Regions from separate parts of the Paenisporosarcina macmurdoensis genome, predicted to be linked through region 1. Evidence: riboswitches for the same ligand, from Rfam matches in the RefSeq annotation. Region 1 holds a riboswitch; each other region holds the start of a gene.
What was found. Region 1 has a riboswitch for thiamine pyrophosphate ahead of tenA (thiaminase II). Riboswitches for the same ligand answer to the same signal wherever they lie in the genome.
Positions count from the first base shown of each region.

Region 1 (10,419 bases):
ATTTTCTCTCTAATTCTTCTAGCTTGTACAAATTCTGATACTATTTTTTCATGTTTTTGAAACGTCAATTGAATTCCCCATTTCTATACAACTTATTTCAAATCGAATCCGTAATGCCCAAAAAAGAGCCCACATAATTCTCTTGAGAAATTTGTCGTATTATGAAGTTATTATTTTTTTATTATAACATAGTTTTCTGTTTTAATCTATCACACCCGATTACTTGGTATACTAAGGAAACAATAAAGAGTTGAAAAACTCTTATATAAAGGGAGAGCTAAATGACAAACACAAATTTTAAAGATTTCGGTATCTCATACGACATACTTCGCGCATTAAAAGGATTAGGATTTACATCACCAACAGAAGTGCAAGAAAAAGTTATTCCAATCGCACTGACTAAAAGAGATATATCTGTTAAATCTCAAACAGGTAGTGGTAAAACAGCTGCTTTCGGTATTCCAATTTGTGAACTAGTTGACTGGGATGAAAACAAACCACAAGCTTTGGTACTAACACCAACACGAGAATTAGCCATGCAAGTATCGCAAGACATTATGAGTTTTGGCAGATTCAAGCGAATTAAAGCAACCGCTATTTACGGGAAACAGCCTTTCGCATTTCAAAGTTCAGAGTTAAAACAAAAATCACATGTTGTAGTCGGCACCCCCGGTCGTGTAATGGATCATATTGAACGAAACACACTAGATTTAAGCAAAGTTGAAATTTTGGTTATTGATGAAGCTGACGAAATGTTAAGCATGGGCTTTATCGAACTAGTTGAGTCAATTATTAGCCATTTGCCCAAAAAGCGCTTGACTATGCTGTTTTCCGCGACACTTCCAAAAGACGTTGAAAAGCTTTGCCATAAATATATGGACAATCCCTTGGATATTGAAATCGAGAAAACAGAGAGCATAAATCAACAAATTGAACACTCCGTATATGTTGTGAAAGAAGCAGAGAAATATGCATTATTAAAAGACATTACAATTGTTGAAAGCCCTGATAGTTGTATCATTTTCTGTCGTACAAAAGATAATGTCGATAAAATAGTCGATTTATTACATGACGATGGGTACACAGTGGATAAAATTCACGGAGGAATGGAACAAGATGAACGTTTTAATGTCATGAATGATTTTAAACGCGGTGACTTCCGTTATTTAGTAGCAACTGATGTTGCTGCACGAGGAATTGACATTGATCGTATTTCACATGTAATTAATTACGATATGCCTCTTGAAAAAGAAAGCTATGTCCATCGTACAGGTCGTACAGGAAGAGCTGGAGAATTAGGGAAGGCCATTACTCTTGTAACGCCATACGAAGACAAATTCCTTGCTGCTGTTGAAAAATATATTGGTTTTAATATCGATCAAAAAGATGCTCCATCAAAACAAGATGTGGTAATAGCGAAAGCAGCATTTAAAGAAAAAATGACTCAACAACCTGAGCTTAAGGTTGATAAAAATGAGCAGTTAAACGAAAATATCACGAAATTGTACTTTAATGGTGGTAAGAAGAAGAAAATCCGTGCCGTGGATTTTGTTGGAACCATTGCTAAGCTAAGTGGAGTAACTGCTCAAGATATCGGGATCATCAAGATTCAAGACAACGTATCTTACGTGGAAATTCTAAACGGTAAAGGTGCTATCGTATTGAAACAGATGAGAGATACAACTATTAAAGGGAAATTACTAAAAGTTCACATAGCAAACAAATAATAATATTATGTAAACTTAAATATTCCTAAACAAAACGCAGTTGCTACTTAAAGCAACTGCGTTTTTATTCGCTTTCAACCGGTACTAAAAATTGAATGGATTTTGGCTTTAATTTAATCTCGATAGGTGTTTGTAAATATATTTCTCCATCAGTATCTACATTTTTCGGTTCCTCTGTACGAATGATAATATGTTGCCCGGTGTAATGTGTTACATTCGTCAAATCATCCGGTATCACATCTGTTTGAGCGAGTGAAAACCATTCGCGAATTGCTAACATGGTGGACGATTGAATTAACAAAACATCCAGTACTCCATCACTAGGATCAATATCATCGAGCGGGAAGCGATGGGTACCAATTGATTTTCCATTCATAACGAGGATCATGACCGCGTGCTCATCATAGGATATGCCATCAATCTCAAGATAAATTGGAAAAGGTTCGCTTTGTTTAAACGTTTGCAATGCACTCATAAAATAGCTTAACTTGCCGTATTTCCCTTTTAAATCAGGATTAATATTCTCAGAAGCCTCTGTAATTAAGCCTATTCCAGCAAAATTCATAAATAAATTATCATTAATCTGTGCAATATCAATATCCCGTACAATACCATTCACAATTTCATGTGCCGCTGCGTTTAAGGCGAGCGGAATTCCCAAAGTTCTTGCGAAATCATTACAAGTGCCCCCAGGAAGTAAACCTATAATCGGAAATTCATCTACATTTTCCAACACTTGTACTGCCGTATGCAACGTGCCATCTCCACCCATTAAAAATAGAACGTCCGCATACGAAGCCTCCATGCAAGCGTTTTTAAATTCTTCAGCTGAAAACGTTTGGACAATGGTTAATTGATGACAATGCGTCGCAATAACGGGTACAACTTGAGATAAAGACTGTTCTGCGGAAGCTTGACCTGCTTGTCCATTAAATAACAGAACCCCATGTTTAAATCTTGGCATATTTTCACCTTCTTATGATGTGTAATTTAAATTAAATCATTTGAGTTTACTATAGCATATTTCATGTGGGGTGCATGAATTGGCAAATCAAACGCATGAATAAACGGCATATTTATTTCTATAGCTGAGCGAGTATGGCAAGTCTTACCCATTAGTGCAGATACAGAAGACTATTGCTAGAAATGTTCCTAAAGATGATTCAATTCGCAATCAACCAATCAGTTGTAACTTTGTTAATCAGACAACAGTTAAAATCACACTAATTCACTCTCATTTAATAGAGACGGATTATGTAGAAGCAACATCTGATACGTTTGCGCCGCTTATAATGGTTGGTCAGCAATAGTAAGCCATCTAAAAAGTTACTTAGAAACTGGAAAACCTTTGCAAACCATCCTGGCGTAAATGATTTAATAGTAATCGGACAAATAGCATCACAAAAAAAGCTCTGTTATACTCATAAGTATGTTTTAAATCGTTGTCTTTTATAAGATAGCGATTTTTTTGTTGAAAAGGAGTTTTACTATGACCGATTTTTTTGATAGACAAGCGAGGACACATAATGTTCGTTTGAATAAAGTGCAACAAAAAGCGGTTCTCCAAACGCAGGGACCCCTGCTATTATTAGCATGCCCTGGCTCTGGAAAAACGACCACACTAATTATGAGGATTGGCTATTTAATAGAAGAAATTGGGGTTACACCTAAACGAATCAAAGCAATTACATTTAGCCGTGCTTCGGCGAATGATATGAAATCACGCTACGAACAGTTTTTTCCATCATTAGGACAAGTCGATTTTTCGACGATTCATAGTCTGGCGTTTTCAATCGCATCACGCTACTTGAAGAGTCAAGGAATTGCTTTCACTATGATTGAAGGAACGCCAAATTCGAATATCCCTATGAAATCACAAATTTTGAAAGATCTTTATAAACAAGCATTGAAAGAAGATTGTTCAGATGATCAATTGCAAGAGATGATGCACTTCATTAGTTTTATCAAAAACTATATGGTTCCTCAGTCGGAATGGGGTCAAGAAACCTTACCAAATAAGGAAGCTGTCAAAATTGCCATCCAGTATGAAGCTGTAAAATCACAAAATCCTTCCCATTTATGGCTCGACTTTGACGATTTACTTGTCCTTGCATATGAAGCCTTATCCAATGACGAAACGATTCATGCTGCTTTTTCTAATTTGTATGACTATGTGTTAACTGATGAAAGTCAAGATACTTCGCGTCTTCAGCATGCAATTGTTGAACAACTCGTATCTTCTCACCAAAATCTATGTGTGGTTGCAGATGATGACCAAACAATCTACTCATGGCGAGCTGCAGACCCATCGTATTTGCTCAACTTTAAAGAGACCTATCCAAACGCAAGCATATTGAAGATGGAACAAAACTATCGTTCATCACCCAATATTGTCTCAGTGGCCAATCAATTAATTAAAAGAAATACAAAACGATACAAAAAAGAGATGTTTACAGAAAACAGCATGAGTAAAGACATTGAATTAAAACAATTACATGATGACCAAGCTCAAATGCGTTATGTCATTTATGGCCTGCTAGATTTAAAAGATACAGGAAGTGCAGCCATTTTATTTCGAAATAATGCGAGTGCCATCCTCTATATCAGTGAACTTGAGCGGCGAGGTATCCCGTTTTATATGAAAGATGTAGATCAACGATTTTTTTCTCACTGGGTTGTAGAAGATATCTTGAATTTCATGCGCTTAAGTTTTAATTTAGAACGGAAAGATATTTTCTTAAAGGTTGCACGCAAATTCAATTTGTATTTATCAAATGATCAAATTCGTAAATTTGAACGTATAGAAGAGGTAGGCAATGTCTTTCAATTACTATCGCGACACGTCCAATTAAAGGAATATCAAATACAATCCTTGCTAGCCTATGCAAAAGTATATGAACAAATGAAGATTTCACGCCCTAAAACTGTCATCAAGCTAGTAAGGGAGCAACTTGGTTTTGAACAAATGTTACAGAATCGAGCCGAAAAATTTGGCTTTCGAATTGAAGTATTACTTGATATCTTGAGCACACTTGAACAAATAGCTGAGCCTTATACGACAATGGAAGCATTTGCGAAGCGATTAAAAGATTTAGATACGCTCACACAAAAAGCCAAGAAAATAAAAGATCCGAAAGCTGTTACACTTTCAACGTTCCATAGTGCCAAAGGATTAGAATTTGATCATGTGTATATGATTGATTGTCATAATGGTACGATACCTTCTGAAGAAGATACGCGTGATACAGAAAAGCTTGAAGAAGCAAGACGCTTATTTTACGTTGGAATGACAAGAGCTCGACATCATCTCGAATTGTTGACATATGTAGCAAAAGACGGAAAAGATAAGACGGAATCCCGCTTTGTAAGTGAAGTTAGAAGTATTATATTAAAAAATAAAAAACAACAAGAGCAAGCAATTTACCAAAAAGAGCATGCGCATCCACACACTATATATGAAGCCAACGCACTCACTGTGGGATTAGCGATTGTTCATACAAAGTTTGGTGAAGGGCATATCGTTCGCATCAAAAGTGATCGTGTAATTTTGCAATTTGCTGATACTCAAAAAGAACTCTCCATTCAAATGATTCTGGATAAAGCTTTGTTAGCAAAAAACATTCCACTTGAGCAAGGCAAACCGATTGTTAAGTGATTGTTACACGAGCGTCATAAAGTATTGGTAGTATAGGTAGGAATCTATAAAGGTTGGTGGTTTATATGAACAAAAGAATTAGCTTAAGTCAAGGTAAACTAGAAAAATGGGAAGAATCATTTGTTCCTGAAAAAGATATATTTTTTCTACGTGAACAAGATCTTCACTTACTCCAAGAATTCGGGAAAAATTGCTTATTATTCTCTAAAGAAGAATTTTCAAATCATCCTACGTATGCTGCTATTTCATATGCAAGTAGCTATACATATTGGACGTTAACAGAGGATATCACGACAGTTGTGGTATTACCGCATCGAGTATTTCCTTCTTTGAAAGACTCCGTTAAGACAGCTGTTTTAACGATTCAACACGAAGTAGGAAGAGGTCTTATTTTTGAAGGTAGCTATTTCGAAGGGATATTAAGAGAACCAGCTAAGTCATTACTTTTACCTTATGAATTCGTCTCTAATAATCAACCATATATAGGCATCCAAAAAGAAGTTTGGAATCAACTGCCAAAATCGTTGAAATCAGATTTACTAAATCGAATTGCCTATGATTATGATACACCAGGAGTATTTGATCCATATGTTCCTGCTGAAAGTATGACAAGTACTTATAATAATACCTATCCAAATCAACATGGCCCAAATTGTTTATCATCCACTTTGTTTTTGGCTGCTTCCATTTCAGAAGGTGTAATGCTCGATTGGATAATTAAGGAATGGGTTCATCCTACGACATTTATGAATGGACTTGCACAACTAGGCTATAAAGAAGCTCCTCTTTCAAAGGATGCCATGTTCCCGCATGATATTTTAGTTTGGAGAGACAAGCAAGAACACATTGTGCATGCGAGTTTCCATATTGATAAACATTATTTTTTCAATAAAAATGGACAAACATTCTTCAACCCATGGAAAACAGTTCACATGAGAGAGCTAGATGAACAGTGGGGTATGCACACTGTAAAAGTGTATCGAACCAAGTAAGTTAAAATAAATTGTTGTTAAAACGGATGGTTTTCTCTAAACTGTATATAATTACGTATGAAAATTTGAGCGTCGCCTAAAAGCGATGCTTTTCATTTGTTCAAAGGAGAATGAACATGGTCCAAGCAATAGGCATAGATGTAGGCGGCACTTTAACCAAAGTAGCTTTCTTTGAACATAATCAACAACTAAAATTATTACATTTTCCATCTGTAGATCTACATATAGTAAGTGAATGGATTACCTCGTATAAAGAAGATATTCAAATTGGCCTAACAGGTGGTCGTGCGGAGCAGTTAAAAACATTTTTACGTTCTCATGAAAATCTTCAATATTTAGTGGAATTCGATGCAACGATTGCAGGAGTGAACTATCAATTAAAAAAAGATAACCACGAATTTACGGATGCAGTGATTACGAATATTGGAACAGGTACATCTATTCATTCACTCAAAGGGACTGAACACGAACGAATTGCTGGTACCGGTATTGGAGGAGGCACCTTACTCGGAATGTCTGCATTAATGACCGGAATTCATCAATTCGATGAAATCGTCGAACTATCAGCTTTAGGTAGTCGCTCAGAGGTAGATATGTTGGTGAGTGATATTTACTTTGGCAACAAAACACCTATTGATGGAGGATTAACGGCGAGTAATTTTGGAGATGCCGGACTAAGACCCCTAATGGAACGATCAAAAGAAGATGTATTAGCAACAGTTCAAGGATTAGTTGGAGAAGTTATTTCCACGTTAAGTATTCAATGCGCTTTTGCTGAAGACATCGAACATATTGTCTATATTGGTTCCACTTTAGCGAACAATGAACCGCTTCAAAAGATTATTGGAAATTATACTAAGCGTAAAAAACGAACACCAATATTTCTCACAGACAATGGTTACAGTGGTGCAATTGGCGCTCTTTTAAGCAAAATAGATGGAAAATAATTCATAATTAAATTCCATTTTTCTTGAAAATGCATTAACTTTTCATTTGCAATAATCGGGAATTCATGTTACATTAATAGAGGATTATTTTTGTTCGGATATGAGTAAGACTTGTAAGAGATTTATCTCCACGATTTGAGCAAGGATAGTAACACAATGTGTACAATTGTACACGAGGAGGATATACACATATGGAACAAGGTAAAGTGAAATGGTTTAACTCAGAAAAAGGTTTTGGATTTATCGAACGTGACGGCGGAGACGATGTATTCGTACATTTCAGCGCTATTCAAAGCGAAGGTTTCAAATCTCTTGACGAAGGTCAAGAAGTTACTTTTGAAATTGAGCAAGGCCAACGCGGTCTTCAAGCTACTAACGTAAACAAAGCTTAATTTTAAAAATTAACCTATAAACAGACTCTCCTCGGAGAGTCTGTTTTTTTTCGTGCATAAAGACAAAAGGACGCGAGAGCATTTGAGCGCACAAAATGGAAGCGACAAATAGCATAGCGGTTCCCATAATGTAGGGGTTCAGAATAATTTTGTAATTTATTTTTGAGTGTTTTATTTTTATATGCTATAGTTGTGTCGACAAAAGAATATCGCTATCCACTAGGGGAGCCGTTTAACGGCTGAGACGAGCAGAGCTCGGACCCTTTGAACCTGATCTGGATTATACCAGCGGAGGAAAGTGGGCGAACGTATGCTTATTTGTATTTTTCTGCTACCTACAATCGCCGCTTTCCTTTACTGGAAAGCGGTGTTTTTATTTGCCAAAAAGGAGATGGAGTAGATGACATTTTGCAAAGAAGTACGTATTGAGTGTAATGATTTATGGGAAGCGAGTTTCAATCACCCCTTTGTAAAAGGAATTGAAGACGGGACATTGTCGCTTGATGTGTTTAAGTTTTACGTGATGCAAGACGCCTATTATTTAACTCATTTTGCAAAAATTCAGGCAATTGGTGCTGTAAAGGCTGTGGATTTGAAAACAACTAAAAGCTTTGCTCATCATTCCGAGCAAACTTGTGCTGCAGAAATGGCTTTACATGAGTCATTTATGGAATTGCTTAGTGTGAACGAAAAGGACTGGGCAAATTTTGAGCCATCTCCTAGTGCCTATGCTTATGTTTCTCATATGTACCGTTCGGCAGAAGGAGATTTGGCAGATGTATTAGCTACAATTCTTCCATGCTACTGGCTTTATTATGAAATAGGAGAACAGTTAAAAGATGCTAAACCGGATCATCCCATTTATCAAAGATGGATTGCTACATATGGATCGGAATGGTTTAGTGAGCTCGTGAATGAACAAATTGACCGAATGAACCATCTTGCAGAGAACTTGCCGGACAAAAGACAGAAAGAATTAAAAGAAAGATTCCGCCGAAGTAGTTATTACGAATGGAACTTCTGGGAACAAGCGTGGACGATGGAATCTTGGACAGTAGAGGATCAAAACAAGGTGGGGGTGTAACATGTTGGATTCATTACGCACGAAACAACCAATTGTTCACTGTATCACCAATCATGTGGTGTCAAATTTCCTGGCAAATGGTTTATTGGCGTTGGGGGCTTCCCCGATTATGGGAGAGGCACATGAAGAGGTAGAGGAACTGGCTTCATTAGCAGATGCGTTGTCGTTAAATATAGGGACTTTGGATAAACAATCTTTACAGAGCATGCTTTTGGCGGGTAAAACGGCGAACAGCAAAGGAATTCCGGTCGTATTAGATCCTGTTGGAGCAGGAGCTACTTCTTTTCGACTTGCTGCTACTCATCAGTTGCTTGATGATGTGGATATTACTGTACTGAGATGTAACGTAGGAGAATTGGCTGCGATTGCTGGCGTTGAGTGGCAGGCGAAAGGCGTAGACGCGGGTGAAGGTAATGTAAATGTCGTCGAATTGGCTAAGCAAACAGCACTGAAATATCAATTCATTGTTGCAGTAACCGGAGAGACAGATGTTGTGACAGACGGCGAGAAGACGGTTGAAATTCCTTATGGGTCCCCACTTATGTCATCAGTGACAGGAATGGGTTGTCTATTAAGCAGTGTGGTTGCGTCCTTTTTAGCGGTATCACCGGCAAATGATTTGGTAGCCGTTTCGAGAGCGCTTCACTATTACGCGATTTGTGGAGAAAGAGCAGCACAACTTTTAAAAGGTCCGGGAACTTTCCAATTCGCTTTTTTGGATGAGCTGGCAAAACCGGATAATCTTAATGCTGGAGAGCGAATCCGTGTAGAGGATGGTGTCTTATGGAAATGATGAAACAAGTGCTGACGATTGCCGGATCAGATTCAGGTGGTGGGGCTGGGATTCAAGCGGACATTAAAACATTTCAGGAGCTAGGGGTTTATTCCACTTCAGTTATAACTGCAGTAACTGCTCAAAACACACAAGGAGTGACTGACATTTATCCAATGGCTAGAAATGCTGTAGAAAAACAACTCGATGCTATTGGTACAGACTTTCAGATTGCTGCTTTAAAAACTGGCATGCTTTTTCAAGCGGACATCATCGAAGCAACGGCCCAAGGAATCAAAAAGTATGACTGGCAAAACGTTGTGGTCGATCCAGTCATGATTGCAAAAGGAGGAGCATCCCTTTTACAAAAGGAAGCAGTTTCTGCTTTGATAAAACATTTACTTCCTTTAGCTACTATCGTGACACCAAATATTCCTGAAGCGGAAGTCTTAAGCGGTTTAGAAATCCATGATTCGATTTCGCGCTTGCGAGTGGCTGAGAGAATCATAGCTACAGGTGCAAAGGCAGTCGTGATAAAAGATGGGCATGGAACAAATCGATTTTTCACAGAGGACTTTTACCTCGACTATTTGGGAGATTCAATGATTATTCGCTCACCGAGGATTGTGACAAATCAAACACATGGTACTGGCTGTACCTTCTCAGCCGCACTAACAGCAGAGTTAGCCAAAGGAAAGAAAATGGGAGAAGCTTTATATACAGCAAAACAATTCATATATGCCGCTCTTGCTCATCCGTTACATATTGGTTCGGGTCACGGACCGACCAATCATGCTGCATACAATAAAGCTGCTGTTAAGGAAGTGGTGCAACTTGTTAAATAGACCAG
Region 1 covers NZ_JBHSRI010000018.1:496,606-507,024, reverse strand. The annotation lists gene ACFPYN_RS12320 (DUF2187 family protein) at 1-68, opposite strand, end outside; gene ACFPYN_RS12315 (DEAD/DEAH box helicase) at 282-1,727, shown strand; gene ACFPYN_RS12310 (diacylglycerol/lipid kinase family protein) at 1,792-2,691, opposite strand; gene ACFPYN_RS12305 (ATP-dependent helicase) at 3,217-5,382, shown strand; gene ACFPYN_RS12300 (hypothetical protein) at 5,448-6,374, shown strand; gene coaW (type II pantothenate kinase) at 6,491-7,321, shown strand; gene ACFPYN_RS12290 (cold-shock protein) at 7,513-7,713, shown strand; TPP riboswitch at 7,925-8,027, shown strand; gene tenA (thiaminase II) at 8,114-8,797, shown strand; gene thiM (hydroxyethylthiazole kinase) at 8,799-9,590, shown strand; gene thiD (bifunctional hydroxymethylpyrimidine kinase/phosphomethylpyrimidine kinase) at 9,581-10,414, shown strand; gene thiE (thiamine phosphate synthase) at 10,362-10,419, shown strand, end outside.

Region 2 (10,419 bases), on a different contig from region 1:
AATGGCCCCATCCGCTGAAGCTTGATGGGTATTTCTGATGGGATTGTTGGTGAGCAATTGCTCAGTTGGAAAATATGAGCGCCAAGTTGGAAAAATCACGCTCCAAGTTGGAATTGAGAGTTTCACCGAGAAAGTGAATGGCAATAGAAAAGGATTTTAATAAATTATTGTAATATTCCTTCTAATCTGACATTATTGAAGATAGTAATAGAAATGAATAATTATTCATTAATGGTATAGGGGGCTAGGGCAATGTATGCGACGTTAGGGAGTATTTTTGATCAGACTGTGAGTAAGTTTCCGAATAAGGAAGCAATCGTTGATTTGAAAAAAGGTCAACGTTGGACGTATGGAGAGTGGCGAGATGATGTGCTTCGCTGTGCGAATGCGTTAACAGCTGCAGGAGTTGGAAAAGGAGACCGAGTTTCTACATTCCTCTTTAATACGAGTGAACTAGCGACGACGTTATTTGCATGTGCTAAAATCGGTGCCATTTTCAATCCTATCAATTTCCGTTTAAAATCAGAAGAAGTTGCTTATATATTAAAAGATGCGACACCCAAAGTTGTGATGTTTGAAGAACTGTTAAAAGATCAAGTTGCGTCTATTCAATCACAGTTTCCAGACACACAGTTTTGGTTCATTAATGAAGAAACGCCGTCTTACGCAAAGAATTATCATGATGAAGTGGGCAAAGCGCCGACGACGAATCCGACAGTTGAAGTGAGCGAGTCGGATACGTATGCCATTATGTATACGAGTGGAACGACTGGGCGGCCTAAAGGGGTTATTCACCGTCACCGAGATATGGCAGAGCAAAGTCTCATTTGTACAGCCGTTCTACATTACACAAAAAACGATGTAGGTCTTGTAATTGCTCCGATGTTCCACTGTGCTGAATTGCATTGTTGTGTTATTCCGCGTGTTCAAGCTGGAGCATCGAGTATCATCATGCATCAATTCAATCCCATGGCTGCGGTCGATACGGTTGAACAAGAAAAGGTCACCGTGATGTTCGCGGTTCCGACCATGTGGAGCATGATGGCGGAACTGGAAGGCGCAGCGTCTAAAGTTAAGTCGTTGCAGCGCGGATTGTATGGAGCTGCTCCGATGGCACCGGTCCTTGTAAAACGAGTGAAAGATATTTTGGGAATTAATTTAATTCAAGCATATGGCCAAACAGAAATGGGTCCGGCTATAACGTTCCTTGCTGAAGATGAACAGCTGACGAAAGTAGGTTCTGCTGGTAAGCCTGCGTATAACCATGAAATTCGGATTGTGATGCCGAATGAGGATGGACCTTCTGAACCGGATAATGTATTGAAGCCAGGTCAAGTAGGGGAAATCATTGTTAAAGGACCTTGCATGATGGCAGGTTATTTTAATCGCAAAGAGGCAACTGAAAAGGCTTTGTATAAAGGTTGGTATCATTCAAGCGATTTGGGTTATATGGACGAGGATGGCTATTTGTATGTGGCGGACCGAGTGGACGATATGATCATCAGTGGTGGTGAAAACATTTATCCAAGGGAAGTAGAAGATGTGCTGCATGAACACGACTCTGTACAGGATGTAGCTGTTGTCGGGATTCCTGACGAGAAATGGGGAGAATCGGTACTGGCGTTTGTTGTAACGAAAGACCCTTCGTTAACCGCAGAAGATCTTGAGAAGTTCTGTAAAAACAATGACAAATTAGCGGGATATAAGCGACCAAGACAATATCAGTTTGTGGAAGAACTTCCTCGCAATGCAAGCGGTAAAATTCAGAAGTTCCTATTACGGGAACAACGTGCAGAGAGCGCGAACCAGTAAAGTGAAAGAATTCTCCTGGCTTTAGTTGAAAGAGGCTAGGAGAATTTCGTGTTCATTATTCTTGCCAAAGAGAGGGATTTAAAAATGGAAATGAAACCGTTGGAAGAAACAATTATAGGTTTATTGGGTATTGAATTCGGAGAAATGACGAAGGATCGGGTCACAGCAACGATGCCGGTAAATTCGTCTACGCACCAACCTTATGGGCATCTTCATGGAGGAGCATCGGTTGTGTTAGCAGAATCGGTTGCCAGTTTTGGAACTTTGAATTTAATTGATCAAGAAACTGAAACTGCTGTTGGACTTGAGATTAATGCGAACCATATCCGTGGAAAAAAGGATGGAATCGTTACGGCAATAGGAACACCTCTCCATAGAGGGCGTACAACCATGGTATGGGATATTAAAATTGTCGATGAAAATGAAAAGCTGATTTGTGTGTCCAGATGTACGATGGCGATTGTTAAATTGAAATGACTTAAATCAGGATATTGATGGTTTGCGATTTAGTTGTAATTTTTGAGTGTTTAGTTGTAAAAATGGCGCATTTAGTTGTAATTTTGAGCGATTTAGTTGTAAAAAATAGAATTTAGTTGTAATCGTTAAATTATGGAAGCGGTAACGCGAGGTTTTCCAACAGAAAAGGCTTTTGGCGGTGGCCAAAAGCAGTAATCAAGGTTTTGAATTCAAAGGGCGGCTGAGATTCCATCTTCAGCCGCCACTTTTTTTTATAAAATAGATGACGATTCTTTGATTAGCCAAAAGGATTGTGAAAGAGTATAGCGACGGCTTTTGTATTGAGAAATTGTATCTAGTTTGAGTTTTTTGAGAATATAACTTGCTGCGAATTTGTCTTTCAGTTCGAGAAAGTGGACGCATTCACTGTTAGTGATTGTATCTTTTACTAGGTAAAACCAATCCTCTATGGCCAGTTGTTGTAAAGTTCTTCGTGAGATATTGCAAGTTGAACAATGATTTTGCATAGTGATTTTTTGATGACATATTGGACAAAACAGTCCGGTTAGGATGTGTGCGAGCTCTAGGTGGTAGGTCTGTGCGAGAGGTTTTGGGATGAATTCCCTGGATCTTGATGAGATGGACGACACTAAATTGTTGAATGCCTGCGCTGAAATGAGGTCTGGCATATCGTTGAATTCTTCAATATGAGCAGAGATATCGCAGCCCATGGTAATTTTAGCGAATTGCGGTGGCAAGGCGACATGTGTTTTTGAGTAGGCGAGTACAATTAAACTTTTTATGGGAAGTTTAACTTTTAAATGTTCTAATAGTGTCTGTAGTTTGTAAACATGACGTTTAAGTTGTTGTTCGGGACATTTAAACGTAGTTATTACTCCATTTAGTTCACGAATCAATTGTTCAGGCGTACGTTGAAAGAGAATTTTGCCTTTGATGTTTTTGACTTCAAGGATGGTTATGCATTTTCGAGTGATGATTAATGTATCTATTTGGAGGTAAGAATTTTCGGTCAGGGGGATGTGGATATCTTTTAAAATAGCAAAGTGTTTTGGAAAAGTGACTTGTTTTAGAAAATTATCTACATAGCATTCACCAGAGTATCCAGCTTCGGTCATGTGAATTTTATTTTCGATTTCTTGGCGTAGCGGGTGGTTCATTGGAATGCGATAAAGAAGACGTTTGTATATTTCAATCGTTTTTGGTGGAATTCGTTTGACGTCGATAAGAATGCTCCTTTAATAGATGAATTTTTGTAGTGATTTATTTGAAAATAGCATAAAATATGTCTTTTTGACAAGTCTTTAAAAGTGCTATTTAGCGAGAAAATATTTAGTTGTTATTTTTGAGTGTTTAGTTGTAAAAATGGCGCATTTAGTTGTAATTTTGACCGATTTAGTTGTAAAAAATAGCGGTTTAGTTGTAATAGTTAAAATATGGAAGATGTTCTCTTGATATGGGAACACTCTTTAAAAGAGGCTCTAGTAAAAAATTCGCCAACGGATAAAATGTCCTGGCTGATTTTTAATAGAACCTCATAAGATTTTGTTAGGTAGTCATGATGAGCTTAAGTTTTTGTAAAGTGCGTTCTCTTTTTTTCTTGACGCCTGCTTTGGTTATGCCGAAGTGGAGAGCAACTTTATCTAGTGAAAAACGCTCGACGAACAATAAGTGAATGAGTTGCTGTTCAGCTAGGTTTAATTGAGATAACGCCTTTATTAATCTCTCCGAGTCTAATGATGTTTCAACTGATCTGTGTAATATGATTTCTAGAAGTTCATCATCAGCCAGTATGATGTTCTTTTCGATTACCGTTTTTTTCAATTCATCTAACAAACTACCGTAAATGCTACGATACGCAAACGGTGCAAAATTACCTTTTGATGAGTCATAACGTTGCCAAGCCTTCCACAGTGCAATTCGCCCAGCTTGTTTGAATGAATCATAGTTTTTATAGATGTGTAGTTTACGCATACATGCATGAATCATAGGTTCGAACTTATCCAATACGTCTTCAAAAGTCTCCATTTTTCCGCTGCCTTGCCAATGTGCACATCAGGGTTATTCCTAGGTAGCAACAGTGTAAGGCTTAAAAAATAACAGTGCCAACGCATGTTATTGACGTTATCATCCAAAAATATGAGGCTACTCGACTAGTTCTAAAACTATAGAATAAATATGTGGAATATCCAGAAGGAACCTATTATGGGAAACATGTATTTTTTTCTTTCCAGAGAGATGATTTCATCTGGAATAGTAAAATTGTGGCTATCTAACCGAAGGTGTCCTCGCCCGTCATTTTGAATATGATAATAGATGTCATATTACTCTTCTCAAAAAACGCAGAGTCATTACAAAAAACCATTAAAATAAGTTTATTTAATCATCTCTGTATATGTCTATTTACCTGCGAATATTGTATAATAATGTCAATTAGATTTGACAGGGAGGTGGGTAAACATGTTTTGTATGCAATGTGGCACAAAGAATGGTGAAGATGCGAAATTTTGCTCGAGTTGTGGCCTGCAACTAAATGTCACCCGTATGTCATCAAAGAAAAAGAAGACGTACCTTATTGTAGCAATTGTTTTGTCGATACTAGCTTTGGTAGGCATAGGTTTTGGCATTATTTTAGCGTTAGATGAACCAGTGAAAATTGCTCAAACAGAAGAAGTGAAAATTCCACTCACCCCTGTAAAAACGGAAGCAGAAGAGATACCTAAAGAAGAAACAGAAAAACCAAAGGAAGAGGTTCCACCCGTATCAAAAGAGAAAGAAAAAACACAGATTATTAAAGAATCTCAATCTCGTGTGTTTACGATTTATACAGAAACAGGTTTAGGTTCGGGATTTTTATTCGAAGAGAAGGGTACAGTTGTAACCAATGCGCATGTGGTGGCTGGTTTCACAGAAGTGGTTGTTCGTAATGTGAATGGTCAACAAACGACTGGTCGTGTAATCGGAATATCCGATGAGTATGACGTAGCGTTAATTCAAGTAGATGATTATGCAGGAGAAGTACCACTGGAAATGGAGATCAACGAAACAGAAATCGGTTCTGAAGTTATTGCTCTCGGTAGTCCACAAGGGTTAGAAAATTCGGCTTCAATTGGTTATTTGACAGGGCTTGATCGATCATTTGAATCTGATTTTCAGTACGAAAATGTTTACCAAGTAGACGTGCAAATTTCTCCTGGAAGCAGTGGAGGACCTCTGCTTGATGCGAAAACAGGAAAAGTAATTGGCATTAATTCCGCTTTGCTGACAGCAGATCAATCAATTGGATTTTCCATTCCGTTGTATACGATGATGGACCTACTCCAAAGCTGGTCTGATTCACCGATGACTTCAAACGAAGTGGCTAGTATCTTTTCATTTTACGATGACTACGAGTATGATCCTGAGGCAAGTGCCAAGGCAGATTCTTACTACGAAGAGTATGTAGAAGAAGAGGAAGAGTATGTAGAAGAAGATTCTGAAGAGGTTACAGAAGACGACACGTATTATTTTGAAGAGGTAGGATTATCTGATTTTATTGTACATTTCCGAGATAACTATGAAATGGCTCTTTACTACGAAGACTTTTACTACATTGAAGACATGCTGCTATTCGAAAGTACTGCATATACCGAGATGGCTGACTACATTTACGAAGTAACAGGTCAAGGCATGATGTTTGAATTCACGTCAAATGAAGTAACGGACATTGTCATTGAAGAAGATTATGCAGTTGTTAGCACATTCGAAGTCTTTGATTTTATGAATGCAGCAGGTGAATGGTCGACGTATGAGAGAGTGAAAGATTATTCAGTCGTCATCGATGAATATGGTACGTATCAAATCACAGATATAGCTATTTATGACTGAGCAAAAGCTGTTGTTATTGTAGAACAAACAAAAGAGTTCAATTTCGCCTAGCACAAGAAAGCCGCAAGAGTGGGGAGATTGAGACCCACAGAAGGTATGTGGTTTTCAGGCTTGTTGGCTCATGCGGCCAGTGCAAAGGTACGATATACAGCAATATAGTTTATCTAAACCTAAGAATAAAGGAACTTCTATAGAAAAAAGCAGTTGAAGTCTATCTTCAAACTGCTTTTTCTTGTTATAGGATTATGACGATTTTATTGTGGAATCTTTTTATTTAAACAGATCATGTTTTTTAGTTTCGTAATGTTCAAGGAATTGGTCGAAGTCGTTTTCGTAGTCAGCGACTGTTTTGTGTTCAAGGTTATTCAGTGCTAGATCCTCGAAGGTTCTGAGTAATTCATATGCGGTTTTTAGTCGATTAATGTCATATTCTTTTATTTGTTCGCCACGCGCTTTCCGATGAACTTCGTATAACACCTTTTGGATGTCATAGTCAAAGTCGAACGTTCGGTAGGCTGCAGTTTCTCCAGCTGGGCGAATGTTTAACATAAATCCAGAATATCGAAGTAGCTGTTCGCCGAGTTCTTTTTGATTGCCGTCTTCTTCGTATTGCTCGATCATGTTCTGAAGAACTAGAGTAAGCTGAGCATGTTCGAGTGAATAATGTTTAAGCTGTAGTTTTTCAAAGTTGGCAGGTTGTTGGACGCTCCACATAATAGAAATGCCGAGCAGGATAGCCAGTAGTAAAGAAGTGAGTTTCCAGTTCATCATGGTGATACCTCCCTTGTTTTCCATTTTACAGGAAATTGATGAGAGATGTATAAAAATTTTAGACATGCAGAATGACAAGTTAGAATTTCTATATTTCTATTTATATCTTGAAACTTAGACAAATTTGTGTCACTGTTAATAGTGATAAAGCATTAAACGAATTTCATAATTGAAACATGTGGGGGGACCAGTGTTGCTGGTTGAGACCGTATCCTTAAGATACACACCCTTGGAACCTGATCTGGTTAACACCAGCGTAGGGAACATATTTAAACATTCTTGTTTGTGTTGATATGCGTCCTAGGTACCTACCTAGGGCGCTTTTTTTCATTCAAATAGAAGATGTTTAAGAGATTTGTCAGTATGCATGCCTCTTAGCACCTAGTTAGATGGATTTGGTGTGATTCTGCGTTTGTGAGAAAGAAGTTGGCTTTACTAAAAAATATGTTTCCTCCTTTCGTTCCATCGTTTAGTGCTCTCAACAGATTTAGAAAAGGGGAGAGAAAATGATGAAAAAATGGTTAGGATACCTACTAATTTTGATGATGTTAACAGCTTGTGGCAATACAGACGACGCTAGTTCTGGAACCAATGAAGCAAGCGAAAAGTTGAAGAAAGTAACAGTGGTTTTGGATTGGACACCTAATACGAATCATACTGGCTTATATGTAGCGAGAGACAAGGGGTTTTTTAAGGAACAAGGTCTTGATGTAGAAATTATTATGCCAGGTGAAGCTGGTGCTAATCAATTAGTAGCTTCGGGAAAAGCTGAATTTGGAGTTGGTTATCAAGAATCCTTAACAGAAGCACGTGTTCAAGACGTACCAATTGTTTCAATTGCTGCCGTGATTCAACATAATACATCTGGTTTTGCGTCACCTGCAGAAAAAGAGATACTTTCACCTAAAGATTATGAAGGCAAAGCATATGGTGGCTGGGGTGCACCAGTTGAAAAAGCAGTGATTTCTTCTTTAATGAAACAAGAAGGTGCAGATGTAGAAAAAGTTGATATGGTAAATATGGGTGATACAGACTTCTTTACAGCTGTAAAAAGAGATGTAGACTTTGCATGGATCTATTATGCATGGACAGGAATTGAAGCGGAACTTCGTGGAGAGAAATTGAATATGCAATATCTGACGGATTACTCAGATAAGCTAGATTATTATACACCTGTTCTAATAACGAATGAGAAGTTGATAGCAGAAAATCCTGATACCGTTCGTGCTTTTGTAACAGCAGCATCCCAAGGTTATGCATTCGCAATGGAACAACCAGAAGAAGCGGCGGAAGTTTTAATCAAGGCTGTTCCAGAGTTGGATCCAGAATTAGTTAAAGCAAGTCAAAAGTGGCTGTCTCCAAGGTATCAAGATGATGCATCCCAATGGGGAATTCAAGATAAAAAGGTGTGGGAAAACTACGCACAATGGATGAATGAAAATGGATTATTAGAAGGCAAACTAGATGTAGAAAAAGCCTTTACAAATGAATTTTTACCTAAAAAGGAGAATAAATAAATGATAAATTCTTTAGTTAGTATTCAAATCATCCCGAAAACAAATAATGGAGAAGATTCAATTCCATTTATTGAACAAGCCATTTCCGTTATACAGGATTCAGGAATACGCTATGAGGTGCATCCACTTGAAACCACAATGGAAGGTAATCTGACAGAAATTTTCTCCATTATCGAGAAAATGAATGAGCGAATGATAGAGGCTGGCTGTGTAAATGTTATTTCTCAAGTGAAAATCTTGTATCAGCCAAGCGGCGTATCGATGGATAAATTGACAGAGAAATATCGATGAGAAAAGTTTTCCAGAGAGGATGGAGACCATTATTGGTCCTCATCCTTTTATTAACAATATGGCAACTATCCTGTTGGTTATTCGACATACCAAAGTGGCTGCTGCCAGCACCTTCTGATATATGGACTGAAGGAATAGCAGGCTGGGCGACTTATAGTAATCATTTAGTGTCAACGATTAAGCTGTCTTTTATTGGGCTGTTGATTGGAAGTGGTGTTGGCCTTATTGTGGCAATCAGTTTACATCGTATACCAAAGCTTAGAGAAGCACTTTATCCACTTATTATTTTGTCACAAAATATTCCAATCATTGTGTTGGCTCCATTGTTGGTCATATGGTTTGGATTTGGGTTACTACCAAAAATCATTGTCATCACAATGGTTTGTTTTTTCCCAATCACGATTGCTGCATTGGATGGTTTTCGACAAACGACTGCTGAGCTTACGCATTATATGAAAATGGCTGGCGCATCAAAAAAACAGATTTTTTGGAAGGTAGAATGGCCATATGCGTTACCTTCACTATTTTCAGGACTGAAAATAGCTGCTACCTACAGCGTTATGGGAGCTGTAATCTCTGAATGGCTGGGTGCCAAAGAAGGAATTGGAGTCTTTATGACTCTTGCATCGTCTTCATTTCGCACAGATCGTGTCTTTGTAGCAATATTTCTCATTATGATTTTAAGTTTATTTTTCTTCGCAGTAATTTCTTCATTAGAGAAGTTAATCGTGAAAGGGAAACCTAAAGGAGAGGAAAATAATTAACACTAAGCTCAGTGTGGAAAATATTTCGAAATCCTTTAAGGGGAATCAAGTACTAGATGAGTTATCTTTTCATGTAAATGACGGAGAATTTGTTACAATCGTAGGTCCATCAGGAAGTGGGAAGAGCACGTTATTTCACTTGATTGGCGGTCTCTATACACCGGACTCTGGTGAAATCCGAATGGACGGGGAACTGATGAATGGTCAAAGAGGGGCCATCAGTTATACGCCTCAATCTCCTTCCTTATTGCCATGGAGGACCGTTCTTCACAATATCTTGCTTGGCGGAGAAATTATTTGTGAAAACAATGAATTAGAAGCCATTCGAATGATTGAAAGAGCAGGACTGAAGGGATATGAACACGCATATCCTTGTGAATTATCAGGAGGAATGCAACAGAGAGTGTCTTTCATCAGGAGTCTGATGAGCCCACAATCCCTCATTTGCCTGGATGAACCCTTCTCTTCGCTTGATGAATTTACACGGTTGGACATGCAAAACTGGTTACTTTCCATCTGGGAAGAAAACAAGCGCTCCATTTTACTAGTTACCCATCATATTGAAGAAGCCTTATATCTTTCCGACCGAATCATTGTCTTATCGGGTAAGCCCGCGAAAATCAAAAAAGAATTTATCATTCCTTTCCCAAGGCCTAGACAGGAATCCATTATTCTAAGTGATGAGTTTTTGCAATGGAAGCGAACCATCTATAATGAATTACGGGGTTCTTAGTAAAGCATAAAGGCCAGATGTCACCGGTGGAAAAGGGTATTTGTCGGTCGGTAGCCAATAGCAGGTATAGAGGTTTTAAAGAGATAAAGTTAGCAAAACTCAGCTTATATTGAATGTGGGTAAATATGCAGAGAATATACAGTTAAAAGAGCTGATTAGGTGACGTTTGTCACCTAATCAGCTCTTTCGT
Region 2 covers NZ_JBHSRI010000002.1:67,579-77,997, forward strand. The annotation lists gene ACFPYN_RS00320 (fatty acid--CoA ligase) at 253-1,812, shown strand; gene ACFPYN_RS00325 (hotdog fold thioesterase) at 1,897-2,289, shown strand; gene ACFPYN_RS00330 (nuclease-related domain-containing protein) at 2,541-3,404, opposite strand; gene ACFPYN_RS00335 (sigma-70 family RNA polymerase sigma factor) at 3,835-4,314, opposite strand; gene ACFPYN_RS00340 (trypsin-like peptidase domain-containing protein) at 4,747-6,153, shown strand; gene ACFPYN_RS00345 (hypothetical protein) at 6,424-6,924, opposite strand; TPP riboswitch at 7,095-7,204, shown strand; gene ACFPYN_RS00350 (ABC transporter substrate-binding protein) at 7,434-8,441, shown strand; gene ACFPYN_RS00355 (thiamine-binding protein) at 8,442-8,732, shown strand; gene ACFPYN_RS00360 (ABC transporter permease) at 8,729-9,496, shown strand; gene ACFPYN_RS00365 (ABC transporter ATP-binding protein) at 9,510-10,229, shown strand.
Region 2: it holds a riboswitch for thiamine pyrophosphate, as region 1 does, so the genes downstream of both, ACFPYN_RS00350 (ABC transporter substrate-binding protein) here and tenA (thiaminase II) in region 1, are expected to answer to the same signal.

Region 3 (10,419 bases), on a different contig from region 1:
GGAAAGCATGGCCAAGTTCATGAGCAAGTGTTGCAACATTAGACATTGTTCCACTATACGTCATGAATATTCGAGATTGCTCTGACAATGGCATGCCCGTACAGAATCCACCAGGACGTTTATTCGGACGATCTTCAGCTTCAATCCACTCATCTTCAAATGCTTTGCGCGAGAATTTCTCAAGTTCTGGACCGAATTTGCCAAACTGTTTCAAAATAAATTCCGCGCCTTCTTGATACGAAACTTTTTCTGTAGATTCAGTAACAGGTGCATCTAAATCGTACCAATGCATCGCGTCTGCACCAACTAACTCCGACTTACGCTTTAAATATTTTACAAAAGGTGCTTTATGAGCACTAATTGCTCCCCACATAGCGTCTAATGTTTCTTGCTTCATACGATTCATATCCAGTGGTTCTTTTAATACTGAATCCCAGCCGCGTTTTTTATACACCGCTAATCGGAAACCAGCCATATGATTTAGTGTTTTTGCAAAGAACTCTTCTTTGTCTGTCCAAGCTTGTTCAAGTGTTTCAAACGATTCTTTACGAACTGATGGATCTGAATGAGAACTTAAGTTACTCGCTTGCCCAACAGAAAACTCTTTTTCTTCTCCATCAACTGTGACACGAACTTTCACGTCACCAACTAATAAATCATATAGTTGACTCCATCCATGATAACCATCCACGCCAAGTGCCGTGATCATGTCTTCTTCTTTTTCTGACAGCAATTCTTTTGCTTCATCTCGCCATTCATTTAACACGAAAGCAAATTCTTTTAATCGATTATCTTGCATCAACGTAGCCCACACACTGTCTTCTGTTCTAGACAGTTGTTGTTGTACAACTAACATGGACGAAGAAAATCGAGCTCCTAATGAACCGATTTCACCTTGTAGTAAGGTTGCTTGTTTGTCTGTTGTATCTTGAGCTAAATAGCATCCAACGACAGCTCCAGCTTGTGATAAGTTTTCTGCTACTTGTTTCGTTTCTTCTATAATTAATACGATTTTATCTGCGTCTGATTCATTTTTTGGTACCTCAAAAGTTGATAATGTTTGTTCAAATAAATCTAATTTAACGTTTAAAGCATTTAAATGTTCGCGAAGCTCAGGAGATGAACTTCCCCCTTTAAAAAATACATCTAAATCCCATACTTCTGCATATGTTTTGGTAGTCAATCTCATTTCCCCCATGTCTTTCTAAATTTTCCGAAAATACTACATAATTATATCATGCTTCTTCGCCTTGCGAAACATCGGGTTGTGGATTAATAACAGGAATGCCTTTTTCTTTGCACACTTGCATAATATGTTCTAGAATGCTTTTTAAAACAATGACACGTGCATTTTTCTTATCATTTGCTTCAATTACTATCCAAGGTGCATGTTCAGTATGTGTCTTTTTGAACATGTCTTCTGCAGCACTAACATAGTTTGCCCATTTATCACGGTTTCTCCAATCATCATCGGTTAATTTCCATTGTTTGTAGGGGTCTTCTCGGCGCTCTTCAAAACGTTTCAATTGCTCTTCTTTTGTAATGTGTAACCAGCATTTCACCACAATGTATGATTCATCCGTCAATGATTTTTCAAAGTCATTAATTTCTTTGAAAGCACGCTTCCATTGTGGCTTTGTAGCAAATCCCTCGATCCGTTCTACTAATACTCGTCCATACCAAGAACGATCAAAGATACCAATTTGACCGTGCTGAGGAAGCTTTCGCCAAAAACGTTGTAAGTAATGGTGCCTTAATTCATGTGGGTGTGGGGCTGAAATTGGGTGAACGACAAGACCTCGCGGGTCCAATCTCTCTGTTACTCTTTTAATTGCTCCCCCTTTCCCTGCTGCATCCATGCCTTCGAAAACAAGCACTAATCCCACTTTTTGGTTGAATAAATGTTGCTGAACGTTTAACATGTCGTATTGGAGCTGTTTTAATTCTTTTTTGTATTTTTTGTTATCTTCGTATGGTTTTTCCATGCGTAATTCACTTAATTGAACATTCATCTTAAACCCTCCATTCGTTTATATGTTATTTTACAGAAATTTTTGGTAAATAGGTATTTGTTGTTACTGTGGCATGACGTTATACTAAAGTATGGGAGGTGAACGCTATGGGTCGTTTCGCACTTATGGTCATTGCTTTGACTAGTGTGATTGTTATTAATGCATTAGCTAATATTTTGCCTTTAAATAATCAAACTACAGGTGAAATTTCCAATCGTCTTCCAGTTTTATTTACACCAGCTGGATATGTATTCTCGATTTGGTCTGTCATATACGTATTGTTAATCGTTTGGCTAGTTGGCATGTGGAAAAAAAGTAAACAAGATGATGCTGCCTATTTAAAGCGCTCAACTCTGTTTATCATTAGTTGTATTTTGAATATAACATGGATTTACTTGTGGCATTATGAAGAATTTTTATTAACAGTCGTAGTTATGATTGGATTTCTTATTACACTTATCCTTTTATACAAAACATATTCAGTATCAGATAACCACATCACGAGTCGTCTGCCCATTTCCATCTATTTAGGATGGATCAGTGTCGCAACAATTGCTAATATTAGTTATGTTCTAACCTATTATGAATGGGATGGCTGGGGATTAAGTGATCCCTTATGGGCAGTCATAATGATGACAATCGGTGCAGCACTTGCACTACACATTCGTTACCATCATTTTGATATCGCCTATGTGCTCGTCTTTATTTGGGCTTTTGTTGGTATAGCCGTTCGCAATGGCTTTGATGAACTACTTGTCTCAACAGCTGCTCTTTTTTTAAGTGCCGTTATGCTTGCAGGCATTATATTTATGAAGAAATCAATGCGCAATTCTAGCTCATCACCAAAAAGCGTACAAGGTTAATCATTCACTACTATTTAATTAAGAAAAACCGTGCAAAGTGCGACAGGTACTTTTAAGAAGTGTAACCATAGTAGCCTGTTAATTTTCGCTACGGTGGACGCTTTTCGCGGGCATGGCTTCAGTCTCCTCGTCACTGCAAAAACATGTGCTCCTGCGGTTACTCGTCGCAAAGATATCGGACGAATCACAGTTCGTCCAATATCTTTCCAGCGGGATCAGCGGGTCAGGTGAGACCCCGCAGATCGCGAAGTGACCGAGGAGGCTCACCGACCGCCCCGCGGAAAGCGTCCGCCTGTTTCTGCATCGCTACGCTAGCTTCGAAACATGAAAGGGCGTTGAAACGGAAATCAACAATAGTAATGAATCATCTTTTTGACCAAAGGACCTGAAACACTGGGTTTATGGAATTAAAATTATATACTTTCTTATCTTCTAAGAAAAAGCGGAAAGCGCCTTCTAGCTCGACACTGGCGCTAGAAAGATGAAAAGTGAAATCGTCTTTCTGACCCCATTAAGGTGCCCCGCGAGCTGGCGCTTGGGGCTAGACATAGCTACGCCAAGTTAAAAGGTGTAGCTTGAAAAATCTTATACTTTCTAATATTTTTAAAAAACACCAACTGCGCAATCGCTCAGTTGGTGTTTTCGTGTTAATTGATTTTTGTAATTAAAATGGGTTCGCCTTTTGTGACGATGACTGTATGCTCAATTTGTGCGACCAGAGATTTGTCTGGCGTTAAAAATGTCCAGCCGTCTCCAGATTCCACGATATGTTCCGCTTTTTCAGAAATAAACGGCTCTACTGCTAAAACCATTCCTTCTTTCAAAATAGTTGGTTCCCAAGCATCATAATAATTCAGAATATGTTGGGGCGCTTCATGAAGAGATTTACCAATCCCATGACCTGTTAAGTTCATGATGACTGTATAGCCATTAAGTTTAGCTTCGCGTTCAACAGCTTTACCGATTTGGTTTAAGCGTGCACCTGCTTTTACTTTTAACATCGCTCGATCAAAAGAGCTTTCTGCGACTTCACAAAGTTTTTCTATTTTCTTATGGCCTTCACCAACAGCGAATGAAATGCCTGTATCTGCAAAATAGCCATTAAGAGATCCAGAAACATCAATGTTGACGAGGTCACCATCTTTTATTATGCGTGAACCTGGTATTCCGTGCGCAACTTCTTCGTTTACACTAATGCAAGTGAAACCAGGAAAATCATACTCCCCTTTAGGACCTGAGATTGCTCCTGTTTCTTCAAACATACGTCCGCCAAGTTCATCAATTTCTTTTGTTGTCACACCGGGTTTCGTTGCTGCACGCATTGCGTCGCGAATCTCAGCAACGATTCTGCCTATTGTTTTTAACGACTCAAAGTCTTCAGTTGTTTTTGCAATCATATTCTTAAAATCCTTCTTTCTCAAAATATATATCCCATACTATACCATAAGAAAAGATGCTTTCCCATATGCCAGGACCATTCTGAACATTCAGGAAATCAATCTACTAGGTTGATTTATTTTATATACATTTTAACTCTTGTCTTTTAAGAGTATTAGATGATTTTCAAACGCCAGAAGACGCTTTCCGACCATTCAAGTCAGTTTATGTCCACTTGTTATCAAATGTACATGATAGCCAGTGAGCAACGCGTTACACCGTTTTATTTGGTTCAAGTAATCGTGGGGCAGCTAAGAAAAGTAATGAGCACACGAAAGCACTCAATAGAAATACTGGGATCATGTAAGTTGCATTATAAATAGTCGAGTACATAAATACATTAGCATCTTCAGCATACATGCCAAAGAAGAAAATACCGGTTATAACATGAATAACATAACGCAAGAACGAACCAATAAATACAGCAGAAACAATCGTGACTATCAATTTTCCACGTTTATTCTGTTGTGCATATTTAAAGTATTGTGATCGCACCAATCCTGCGAATCCAACTACACCATAAGCAATTAAATAATCTAGAATGACTTGCATAACTACAAAATTAAATGACAACGGGGTCACTGATATTAATCCTGAAACAATTTGCAACAGGCCAACTAGCAACCCAGTTATAACGCCGGCTAATGCCCCTCTGCGGAACGCCATTAAAACAATTGGAATCATCACTAAACTGACAGATCCCCCTTGCGGCATTTTAAAAGCAACAAAATCCAATACAAACCCCAACGCAGCAAAAATCGCAATCTCTACTAGCAGTAAAACTTTTTGATTTCTCATCTTTCTTCCTCCTTTTGCGATGTACTGCAAATCGCATGTCAGGGTGAAAAAAACCACAAAAAAACGACCTCAAGGACAGAGCCTGACGTCGTTGGAGTCGGTTTCTATCCACATCCCTGCGCAAGCATTAACTTACAGGTTCTAAGGGTTAGAACTTTTCTCGTTCACTCTCAGCCATTACAGGCTCCCCTTGTGGTACTTAACATCTAATTTTCATATTACGGGTTAATTGTACAGAAAGTGGGGAAAAGAAGCAAGAGGGTTCAGTAGTACTGTGACTTCTAGAGTCTCTATCAGTATACTGAGTATATAAAATTCAATAAGGATGTGAAGGTACATGATCGAATTGTTGAAAAATTTAGTAGCAATTAAAAGTGATACTGAGGATGGTGCAAATGAGGCACTTCGCTTTTGTTCTACATGGTTGGATCGTCATGAAATCACACATGAAATTATAGAGAATGAAGGACGATTAATGATTCACGCAGAAATAGGACAAGGTCCAACTACCATCGTTTGGAATGGCCATGTAGATGTAGTTCCTGGAAAAATCGAGCAATTTAATCCAGTTATTGATGGCGATCGCCTTTATGGTCGTGGATCAGCGGATATGAAAGCTGGCGTTGCAGCAATGATGGAAGCTTTTCGTCGCATTTCTTCAGCTAAAGAACAATTAAAACAGCGGATTGTTTTGCATATTGTAACGGATGAAGAAACAGGTGGAAGAAAAACATCAGGTCATCTCGTTGAGATTGGACGCTCGGGTGATTTTGTCATATGTGGAGAGCCCACACGTTTAAAACTAAGTGTGCAATCTAAAGGAATTTTACATGCTACTGTAACACTTTTCGGAAAGGCAGCACATGGATCCCGTCCTTGGGAAGGTACGAATGCTATTGAAGCTTCTTATGTGTTCCATGAGAAGTTAAAAACATTGCCATTCACTAAAGCAAGCAATGAATATTATGAATATCCTTCAATCAATTTGGCTAAAATTCAAGCAGGTGACCGTTATAATGTTGTACCAGATCAATGTGAAGTCAATTACGATATCCGTTTTGTACCAGGTCAAAATTGGGAAGATATTATCGAAGAAATGACGGAGCTTGCCCAATCAATTAATCCTAAAAATATCGTGAAACCTGGAGGTAAAACACCAGCAATTACGACAACTGAAGATAATCCTTTTGTTCAATCACTTGCAGTTGTAACAGCTGAAGTAACACAAAAAGATGCCGTGTTATTTGGACAGCATGGAGCCGCAGATACTCGCTATTATGCGAAGACGGGTGCTGGTGCTATTGAATTCGGCCCAAGTGGTGACGATTGGCACGGTCCTGGCGAATACGTGTTACTATCCTCTGTGGAACAATATGCAGATATTCTAACAAAACATGCATTAAGATGAAACCATTTGCATGGTGCACCGTATTAGTAGGTACTATCGTTTAGAGGAGGAGTAATTTTGGATAATCGCCGTGTATTATCCGCTTTATGTTATTTCAGTGTTTTATTTGCTCCATTTTTATTACCACTAATTGTGTACTTTATTTCACCTGATACTTTAGTAAAGCACCATGCAAAACGGTCTTTTTTATCACATTTGATTCCCGTCGCTTTAGGCGTTATAGGGTTTATTGTTTTAATGGTTAGTTCAGTAACCATGTATAGTACTATGGATTATTCGATTGCACCAACTGCGACTTCCTCTTTTGATTTCATGTCTGCAGGCATTCCTATATTGTTTATGTTGTTATATGGGATTTTGTCGATTGCTGTATTGATTTGGAACATTGTTCAAGGAATTAAAGTAATACAAGAGGTTTAGTAATTCTTACTTTCGGGAAATACACCACTATACAATAGTGATAGGAGCGATATATATGAAAATAGGTAACTTAGTTAAAACAGCTATAAAATTTGCACCAATCATTATTCCAATCGTGAAAAAAGTAATGGATAAGAAGAAAAATACGACAACTACTACTACTACAAACACCACATATCAAAACAAATAAAAAGTTGGAACTCATTCATTTGAGTTCCAACTTTTTATATGAGTGGTTTTAGTTCAGAAAAAGCTAAAAATTCTTCTTCTAATAAAGAAGATGGTAATATAGCTGAATCATCACTAGCTTTTGTAGTACCTTGTTTTTGTTGTTGCAAAATTTGCTCAAACGTTAGCGGATTTGCAACCGGTATTTCACTTGGTATTACTTGCATTGTACCTTTTGCATAGACATTGAAAAAACTGTTTGCCATTGCTCGGTAACCTTCTACATTTGGATGTACATCTGCCGGATTTGGTATTTTTCCAGTCGCACTATCTCCAAAAGCAGCGTCAACTGATACAAATTGCACCCCTGCCTCTTTTGCCACTTTTGCTAAGATTTCATTAAGTCGATTTAATTGTTTCGCTGTACCGGCCTTCTGGGAATCTCGTGCATGTGGATATGCAAAATAATAACCCATCACATACACTTGTGCTTTCGGTGCTATTTTTTTCAACTCACTAAGAATTTTCACCATGTTTTTTCGAACGCTGTTTAATGAGTAATCGGCTGGAATTTGTTGAAAGGTTAATGAACCTGACTTCACATCTGCTCTAATCAAACGTAGCAGATCATTTGCTCCCGCAGAAATCGTTATGACATTTGCATTTTGAAGCAAAGGCTTCGCTTCTTTAGACTGTACTCGCTCCAGCACATCAGTAGTTGTAAACCCTGGAAATGCTAAGTCTTTTGAATAAAAAGCCAGTGGTTGATTACGGCCAATTTCTTGAGCAATTAAATCACTATATCCAGTGTCAATTTCACGTGTTGGAGTTTGACCAGCGGCAAGAGAATCGCCAAGAGCTACATACGAAATAGGCCCAAAAACTTGAGCACTTGTTTGAAGTGGCACGAGAAATAAACCCATGACGACAAAAAGAATAGTTAATTGTTTTTTTATCATAACATCACCTCTTAAAATGCCCAGTTACCATGACGGAAAATAGCTTCAAGCGTTCCATCATGACGTTCACCATCAATATCCATCTCTCCGCTACCAATCATAAAATCTTCATGAGTCATGGAAGTGTTTAACCCCAGTGCTTGAAGTTGTGATTCTTCTAAATCACGCGCGCCTTCAACACAAGTAGGATACGCTTCACCAATTGCTAAATGGTTTGATGCATTTTCATCAAACAATGTATTGTAGAACAAAATTCCAGAAGAAGAAATAGGTGATTCATGAGGAACTAAAGCCAACTCACCGAGATAAGCTGAACCTTCGTCATTTTGAATCAATTGTTGCAGTAAATCATTTCCTTTTTCTGCTTGTGCCTTAATTATTTTACCGTTTTCAAATGTTAAGGTAAAACCATCAATAATATTTCCTTGATAAACAAATGGTTTTGTATTGCGAACATGCCCATTTACACCTAATTTCAAAGGTGCTGTATACACTTCTTCAGTTGGCATATTGGCAATAAATGCAGTTCTATTAGGAGTTCTGCTAGCACCAGTCATCCATAAATGTTTTTCTGGTAATTCAATTGTTAACTCAGTACCAGGTGCTTTATAAATAAGTTTTTTAAATCTCTTGTCATTTAATGCAGTAGCCCGTTTTTCTAATTCCCGAATATGTGACTTCCACTGTTCGACAGCATTGCCTTCACCGATGCGCACCGTTTTAAAAATGGCATCCCATAAAGCAGATACTTGCTTGTCCTTTGGTAGGTCCGGAAACACTTTTTGTGCCCACATTTTAGAGGGAATGGCGACAATTGACCATGAAATTTTATCTGACATGACGGAAGCTCGGTATTTTTCTAAAGCCCGTCCTGCTACTTTTTGTTGATCAGATATACGTTTTGCAGGAACACCTGCTAATAAATCAGGATCTTCAGCATCTATCCATAATAGCGATCCCTGTTGATCAATTAATTCTTCTCTTTGTGTAACCATCCATGCAGGAAATTCATGCATTTCAGAATCTGGTGCAAGGTCATAAAAAGCACGATTGGTCGGTCCATCCGAAAAATTAACATGAACACGTTTCGCACCTGCTTCGTAAGCCTTTTTAACAACTAACCGCGTAAAATCAAGAGTGTCTGTAGTCGTGTTAATCAACACGTACTGTCCAGGTTGGACGTTTATCCCAACACGTACAGCCAAATCAGCATATTCTGCTAATTTTTCTTCAAACGTCATTTCTTTTTCCCCCTTTGTAGCAAGGTTTTAGATGAACCCTCAATTAGTTGGCCTTGGTCCCATACTTTTTGAACAGGTTTTGAAGGTAATTCTTTCGTCCATTTTTTATAATTTTTTTCATCTGTGTACGTTAATAATGATAAAACTTCGCCATCAGCACCGGCACGACCTGTTCGGCCTGAACGATGCAAATATGGTTCAATCAAGTGTGGCACATCGACATGAATAACATGCGTTAAGCCTTCGATATCTAACCCACGCGCTGCGATGTCAGTAGCTATTAAGATACTCACTTCACCTTTACGGAAAGATGCCAATGCTTGCTTACGTTCTTCTTTTTTCATATCAGAGTGTAAAGCTACAATTTTAGCATCACGGAATTTCAACTTCGATTCTTTCATCAACAACTGATCTAGGTTGTTTACAAATGCTAAGCCTCGCATTCCTTTTACATGTGCTAGACGTCGCAGTAAATCAGTTTTGTCGCGTTCTTCTACTTTTACAAAGGAATGGACTACTTTCCCTTGCGCAGGCAACTCTTCATGAGTTACGTGAATACGAATAGGATCTTTCATCATGCGACTTGCAACTAACTCGATTTCTTCTGTAATGGTTGCAGATACGACTACGATTTGTCGGTCATGATTAGAACCATCAATAATCGCTTTTGCTATATTGCGGTGTTCTCTTGCTAATAACTGATCGCCTTCATCCAAAACAATATGTCGTAAATCATGAAGTTTCAGTTTTCTAGCTTTTACTAATTCATGTAATCGACCAGGCGTACCAACCACAATTGTCGGTTTTTTCTTTAGTTTCTCTAATTGACGAGCCATATTAGCTCCCCCAATTAATTGAGCAACTGTAATATCGGTTCCTTCCGTCCACTCACGCAGAACTTCGACAATTTGCATGGATAGTTCTTGTGAAGGAGCCACGATAATTGCTTGTGTTTTTTGAATCGTACCGTCTACTTGATTTAGGATAGGTAAAACATACGCTAATGTTTTTCCCGATCCAGTAGGTGATTGTGCGACAACGTCTTTCCCATCAAGCATGTGCGGGATTAGTTGTGTTTGAACAGGCATTTCATAGCTGAATTTCCATTTATTT
Region 3 covers NZ_JBHSRI010000003.1:43,464-53,882, forward strand. The annotation lists gene ACFPYN_RS04145 (M3 family oligoendopeptidase) at 1-1,183, opposite strand, end outside; gene ACFPYN_RS04150 (polyphosphate kinase 2 family protein) at 1,236-2,012, opposite strand; gene ACFPYN_RS04155 (TspO/MBR family protein) at 2,120-2,875, shown strand; gene map (type I methionyl aminopeptidase) at 3,523-4,272, opposite strand; gene thiT (energy-coupled thiamine transporter ThiT) at 4,526-5,110, opposite strand; TPP riboswitch at 5,207-5,311, opposite strand; gene ACFPYN_RS04170 (M20 family metallopeptidase) at 5,448-6,518, shown strand; gene ACFPYN_RS04175 (DUF4870 domain-containing protein) at 6,576-6,938, shown strand; gene ACFPYN_RS04180 (hypothetical protein) at 6,994-7,128, shown strand; gene ACFPYN_RS04185 (SGNH/GDSL hydrolase family protein) at 7,163-8,065, opposite strand; gene ACFPYN_RS04190 (aminopeptidase) at 8,077-9,306, opposite strand; gene ACFPYN_RS04195 (DEAD/DEAH box helicase) at 9,303-10,419, opposite strand, start outside.
Region 3: it holds a riboswitch for thiamine pyrophosphate, as region 1 does, so the genes downstream of both, thiT (energy-coupled thiamine transporter ThiT) here and tenA (thiaminase II) in region 1, are expected to answer to the same signal.